One region of the Pseudoduganella sp. R-32 genome, then DNA from elsewhere that is predicted to be linked to it. Evidence: riboswitches for the same ligand, from Rfam matches in the RefSeq annotation. Region 1 holds a riboswitch; the other holds the start of a gene.

Region 1 (3,401 bases):
GTGTTCCAGTACGCGGTCAGCGCGTCCTGGACTGCACCGTTCTGGTCGGGAGTCAGGTAGATTTCGGGCGCCCCGACCTGTCGATTGCGGTCGCGCATGATGGCGGCGCCCGCGCGGGCGCAGGCGTCGAGCTGGCTGGTATCGGCATCCACACGCGGAGGCACCGAGCCTTTGAGTTTGTTGAAGCTCACCTGTGTCGCAGGCGCCAGCAGCACTTTGGTCATCAGCTTCTGTGCCTGCTGCACTACCGCCTGCTCCGAACGAGGAAAGACGAAAGCGTCGCCCTGGATCAGGTACGGCGAATTCGCGCCAAGGCCCGCGATGCAGCCGTAATCGACGCCGGGCGCCATTTTTGCATTGCTGAATTCGCCCTTGGCCCAATCCCCCATGATCTGCATGCCCGCCTTGCCGCTAACCAGCATTGCGGTCGCGTCATTCCAGTTGCGGCCCGGTGACGCGGGATCGACATAGGATTGCAGGCGCTTGAAGGCCAGCAGCACTTTGCGCACCGGTTCGGAATTGATCGCACGCTGGTCGCGATCGCGCATCACTTGCAGGTAGAGCTGGCGCCCTCCCATGTTTGCCAGCAGCGATGCGAACAGAATGTGCTCCTGCCACGCCTGCCCGCCATGCGCCAGCGGCACCAGGCCCGCGGCCTTGAGTCTATCCAGCGCGGCAAAAAGTTCGTCGACGGTTGCAGGTTCTTTTGCGATGCCGGCCTTTTTGAAGGCGGCCCTGGAATACCAGATCCAGGTCTGCATGTGGATGTTCATCGGCATCGCGTAGTAATGGCCATCGATGCGGATGGTGTTGACGATCGGTTCCGGCAGCGTGGATTCCCAGCGCTCCTGGCGTGCGACATCATCCAGTTGCACCAGCATGTCCTGGTCCACTATATCGAGGAACTGCTTGGAAATATTGAACTGCGCTGCAGCAGGCGCCTTGCCGCCAACCATGCGATTGAGGGTCACCGCGCGAGCCTGCTCGCCACCGGCAATCGCCGTATCGATCCATGTGCCGCCGGCGGCACGATAGGCACTTGCGAGCTGCTTGACGGCAGCGGATTCACCGCCTGACGTCCACCAATGGATCACTTCTGCGCTTGGCCCGGCAGCCTGCGCGGAGGTGGCGCCGAACGCCATTGCACAAGCAAATAACTGCTTAAACATCCCGTCTCCTCTGTGTGCCGCTTATTTTTGGAAACGTTACCAATTTCCCAGGCGAGTGTCAATAGAATAACAGGAAAGTCCTTCTTGGCGAAAACGCAACGTGTATCGGAAAACGATTGAAATCGAATAAATCCCTGGGATATCCTGATTTCGCTGCCGGAGCATTCCGGTCGCGCGATCGGGAGAGTTTGTCCCACCCATGGACAACGCCGAAGGAGCAAGCCGCCCCCGGAATCTCTCAGGCCAAAGGACCGGTCGCGTGTTTTCACAACTCTGAAGAGCCGCCGGCAAGGGTAAGCGCCGGCGCACCGAAGGAGCAAGCAGGCCGCCAACGCCTGTGAAACTCTCAGGTCCAGCACAGAGGGGGCAATCACCTCGCACCTCAAGAACATCTGATCAACCTTCAGAGGAGTAGTCACATGCATACGCATCGACTCTGGCTGCGCATTGCCTGCGCAGCGATGTTGGCCGCCCCGTTCCTGGCAAAAGCAGACAACGGCGCGGCATTGCAGGCCGCCAAACGCGGACTCGTACAATTCGCCGAGCACCAGCAGGCGATTCGCCCCGGCAGCGCACCGGTCGACTTCCCGCTCGATATCACGGACGTGGGCGACTTGAAGCAAGCCACGGTCGGCCACGGTTTCGAGGTCTACACCGTCGACCCGAAAGACCTGCTGGCGCGCGGCGACCTGGCATCCCTAGCCAAGCCTACCGGCGAATGGCGCTTCGTCATTTCCCTGCACGGGAAGCCCATCGGACTGGCGACTGTCCAGCGTGTGAACGGCCGTTATGAAACCGTCGCCTATGGCGCCTCCATCCTCGCAAAAGACGTGGATGCTGCGATGGCGGTTCACGGCAACAGCGCGCGTTCCAACCTGCGCTTCATCCGCATCTACCAGGCCCGCGCCGACCTGCTGGAAGTGGACCACGCCAAGTTCGCGCCGCTGCACTCGGCTCGCGAATCGCTGCTGCTTCAGAAGAACGGCAACCAGCTGGTCGACGGCACGGAATTGCTGGAGCCATTGCGCGCCGCCGTCAAAGCCAACATTGAAGCATTTCGCTAAGGAGGACCGACTATGAAAATCGCAAAAATCGTGGCCGGTGCAGCGCTGGTGCTTGCCCTGCCCTCAGCCTTCGCGCAATGGCGTACCTTGAACGTCCCGCTGGTGACGCAGGAACACAGCCAGTGGTGCTGGGCAGGCTCCAGCAAAGCGGTCCTGAACTACTACAGCCGCACACCCAGCCAATGCCAGATCGTGAACTGGGCTTACGGCATCAACTACGCCTGCGGCAACAGCACCTTCAACTGGAACAGCTACGCCAACCGGCCGAACAATATGTACGGCACGTCCGGCAGCGTGCAGAACATCCTGTACAACTGGGGCGTGCCAAACACGGCGATCAACAACTACCTGTCGTGGAATTCGGTGGTGAATGAGATCAATGGCAACCGCCCCTTCGTGATCCGCTACGGCTGGACCAATGGCGGGGGGCATATCATGGTGGGACGCGGTTACGAAACCTACAACGGAACCAACTACATCTACATCATGAACCCGTGGCCAGGCGAAGGACAGACCTACCGCACCTTTGCATCGGCAGTCAGCGCCTATGACCACAATTGGACGCACACGCAACGCATGAACGTCAGCCCTTAAACTAAAAAGCCCGCCAGCAAACGCCTGGCGGGCTTTTCATGTCAGTTGCTGCCGCCCAGTTGTTCCAGCTTGGCGGCCCACTTCTTCGACTCGTCGACGTTACGGGCTGTGCCGACGCCATTCTCGAGCAGGTAGACCAGCTTGCGGATAGCAGTAATTTCCCCCTGCTCCGCTGCCTGGCGATAATAGGTTGCGGCCTGGATGTAGTCCTTTTTCACGCCTTGCCCCATCCAGTACATGCCAGCCAGCCTGACTTGCGCTTGCGCGCTTCCCAGCTTTGCCGCCTGCTGGTAGACCACCGCGGCTTGCGCCAGGTCGACCGGGCCGCCCTTGCCCAGGTCGAGCATGACGGCGAGGTTGGTGGCGGCATCCTTGTTGTCCTGTGCAGCAGCTTTGCTGAACCATGCGCGGGCCTGCGCCAGGTCCTGCGCAACGCCGTCGCCATTGGAATACAGCAGCCCCGCGTAGAACTGCGCCATCGCATGTCCCTGCGCGGCAGCTTTCAGGTACCACTCCAGCGCCTGGGCAGGGTCCTTTGGCACCGTATTACCGGTGTGATAGGCCACTGCAAGGT
Region 2 (3,401 bases), 1.7 Mb from region 1:
TCGCGTAGGCGTCGGCGTTGATCGATTCAGGCGCGCCGACTACGGCGTCGTTCACGGCAACCACTTCGCCCGAAACCGGCGCGTAGATGTCGGAGGCGGCTTTTACCGATTCCACCACGGCGGCGTCGTCGCCGGCGGTGAAGGTGGCGCCTACTTTTGGCAGCTCGACGAACACGATGTCGCCCAAGGCGTCTTGCGCGAATTCGGTGATGCCGACGGTCACGGTGCCGTCCGCTTCAGCGCGTACCCACTCGTGGGACTCGGTGTACTTCAGGTCTGCTGGAATGTTGCTCATGTTGGCTCCAAGGCTAAGGTTATTGTTTGTTTCTGCTGAATTCTGGCTCAAGCAACCAGGATTTTACCGTTACGGACGAAAGGCAGCTTCACCACGGTGGCGGCCAGCTTCTTGTCGCGGATTTCCACGTGCACGGTGTCGCCCACGTTCACGCCCATCGGCACGCGCGCCAGCGCGATGGCCTGCTGCATGGTAGGGGAGAAGGTGCCGGAGGTGATTTCGCCAGTGTCGCCGTTGGAGGCGATGACTTTCTGGTGGGCGCGCAGCACGCCGCCTTTTTCGCGCAGGATCAGGCCGACGAATTGTGCGTTCTGGCCTTTCGCTTGCAGGGCTGCCTTGCCGATGAAGTCGCGCTCGGAGACCAGGTCGATGGTCCATGCCAGGCCGGCGTCCAGCGGGTTCACGGTTTCGTCCATGTCCTGGCCGTACAGGTTCATGCCGGCTTCCAGGCGCAGGGTGTCGCGCGCGCCCAGGCCGGCTGGCTTCACGCCTGCTGCGTTCAGGGCATTCCACAGGTTTTCAGCTTGTTCCGCGGCGACGCCGATTTCGAAGCCATCTTCACCGGTGTAGCCGGTGCGGGCCACCATGGCTTCGCCAAAGGCGGTGCCTGGCACCAGCGCCACGTTGAATGGCTTCATTTCAGCGGTGGCTTCCTTGGCTTGCGGGATCACTTCCCACACTTTTGCGCGGGCGTTCGGGCCTTGCACGGCGATCAGGGCCATGGCGTTGGCGCCGTCGCGGCGTTGGGTGATGGTCAGGCCGGCATTGGTGGCTTCGTTCTGCTTGTTCATCCACGCGATGTCTTTTTCCGCGGTACCGGCGTTGACCACCAGGCGGAACCACTCTTCGTTGATGAAGTAGATGATCAGGTCGTCGATGACGGTGCCTTCCGGGGTCAGCATGCAGGAGTACAGGGCCTTGCCCGATACCTGCAGCTTGTCGACGTTGTTGGCGACCAGTCCGCGCAGGAAGGAACGTACGTTGGCGCCCTTGATGTCAACCACGCACATGTGCGCCACGTCGAACATGCCGACGTCGGTGCGCACGGCATGGTGCTCTTCAATCTGGGAGCCGTAGTTGACCGGCATGTCCCAGCCGCCAAAGTCGACCATGCGGGCGCCGAGGGCACGATGAGCGTTGTTGAGTGGGGTTGCTTTGAGCGTCATTGATACCTCGGGGCAGAGAATAGGGGTTAATAAACGTAAACATGAATACGCCTACCCCTCTGTCCTTGGTACCTGAGAGATAACGGGAAGGTAATCCCGCACGCCCCTTCGGTGGGCCCTGCGCCATGGCGGGCCGCTCTCCAGAGTTTTAGCCCATGGGGCCCTTGTTCGGTCCTTTTGCCTGAGAGTTTCTGGGTAATGCCCCTTCGGCGCCAGCGGCAGCTGGTCTCTCCCGATCAAGACTTGCGACTATATGACAGGAGGGCAATAAAGTCAATCTTGCGGCCCTGGGGAACTTGCCGCTGGGCCGTTGGTCCAATGGTCATGAAAACGCCAAACGACGACTATGGCAATCCCTGGAAAGCCGCGGTTGAACGCTATTACAGGGAAATTCTTGCCATCTTCTGCCCCTGGCTGGAGGCGGCAATCGACTGGGCCGTGAACCCGCAGTTTCACGACCAGGCATTGGGCAAAGTAAGCCGTGACGCAAGGCCAGGGTTGGTGCCCGAATTCCTTCGTTTGTGAGGCTTGGGGAACGCGTCAGTCGATTGAATTTACAACAATCAAATTGCTCGACTTCGATCCGCCGCCGAAAGAATGTACTTGCCTGAGCCGCAGAAAGCTCGCTATGAGGCGGCGTTAGGTGAGCTGGAAAGGAGGTTGAATATGCCGTACGTTAATTCCATGGTGAGGGACGCTGTCGAGCGTGGTGAGGCGCAAGGACGGGCGCGAGGACTGGAGCAAGGTTTGGAGCAAGGTTTGGAGCAAGGGCAATTGATGGGGCGACGGCAAATGTTGCTGGAGTTGCTGGAGCAGCGCTTCGGGCTACTGTCGAGCCCTTTGCGGGAGCGGATCAAGGCGGTAGTTGAGCCCGAGTTGTCACGCTGCTCGGCGAAGCTGCTGGTGGCGCGATGCCTGGAGGATGTGCTGGCTAATGACTGAGGAGGGCACGCCTGGATGGCGGTCTGCGTTAGAATGACCGGACATCCATTTACAGAGTGGAGCGACCATGAGCGAAGAAAAGCAAAAACGCGATACCGAGGCCTGGTTCACCCTGTCCGGCGACGTGAACAGCGATATGGTGCACCGCATGTTCGATGCGGTGGCGGACATGACAGAGGATGGGATCGAAACCGCCCACATCCTGATCCAGTCCAACGGCGGCTACGTGAGCGACGGCTTGTGCCTGCACAATTACCTGCGCAACTTGCCGATCAAGATCGTCACGTATAACGGCGGAGCGGTGGCTTCCATTGCCGTCATCCTGTTCCTGTCCGGCGACGAACGCTTTGCCAGCGAAACCGCGCGTTTCATGGTGCACAAGTCGCATGCAAGTGCGCCGCACGGAGCGCGGCCAGATGCGCTGCGCATCATTGTGGAAGGCTTGCAGGCGGACGACGCCCGCACCGAATCGATCTTGCGCAAACATGTCCGTCTGACCGACGAACATTGGAATATCCACGCCTATTCAGACCTGCACCTGACTGCCCAGGAAGCTGCCAAGGTCGGTCTCGTCAACGACGTGGCCGACTTCAAGCCGCCCAAGGGCAAGCGCGTAACGAACATCTGAAGCGCAATATCTGAAACGACAGGGCCTGGAAGCGAACTCCCAGGCCCCCTATGCCGCGCCCGTCATCTAGCGATTGCCGCTACGGCTGGCAGGTGTCTTCTTGTCCGTCTTGCTCTGACGGCCGGTATCGGACTGCTGGCTGGCCGGCTGGGCTCCCGAACGTGAACCCTGGTCGGCGCTTTGGCGTGTGCCCGAGCTCGAACTCTGCTTGCTGGATTTTTGCCTGGATTTCATGACAGTTCCTTTCTGAAGGATCGGAACTTCATCATGCTTTCTGCAATAGTAAAGGTGAATCGGAATACAACTGACCGGCGTGTAGGACATGACCTTGCACCATTGTGGTGCAAACCCAACCGTTTGACCACATCGC

What was found. Region 1 has a riboswitch for glycine ahead of ACN9MU_RS11385 (hypothetical protein). Riboswitches for the same ligand answer to the same signal wherever they lie in the genome.
Region 2: linked by a shared signal. The riboswitch ahead of gcvT (glycine cleavage system aminomethyltransferase GcvT) and the one ahead of ACN9MU_RS11385 (hypothetical protein) in region 1 are both predicted to bind glycine.

The regions. Positions count from the first base shown of each region.
Region 1 is NZ_CP183987.1:2,487,853-2,491,253, reverse strand. It holds gene ACN9MU_RS11390 (ABC transporter substrate-binding protein) at 1-1,169, opposite strand, end outside; glycine riboswitch at 1,339-1,433, shown strand; gene ACN9MU_RS11385 (hypothetical protein) at 1,589-2,233, shown strand; gene ACN9MU_RS11380 (C39 family peptidase) at 2,246-2,827, shown strand; gene ACN9MU_RS11375 (tetratricopeptide repeat protein) at 2,869-3,401, opposite strand, start outside.
Region 2 is NZ_CP183987.1:4,196,287-4,199,687, reverse strand. It holds gene gcvH (glycine cleavage system protein GcvH) at 1-295, opposite strand, end outside; gene gcvT (glycine cleavage system aminomethyltransferase GcvT) at 343-1,461, opposite strand; glycine riboswitch at 1,511-1,615, opposite strand; glycine riboswitch at 1,621-1,706, opposite strand; gene ACN9MU_RS19010 (hypothetical protein) at 1,786-1,986, shown strand; gene ACN9MU_RS19005 (hypothetical protein) at 2,059-2,403, shown strand; gene ACN9MU_RS19000 (ATP-dependent Clp protease proteolytic subunit) at 2,471-3,031, shown strand; gene ACN9MU_RS18995 (hypothetical protein) at 3,098-3,265, opposite strand.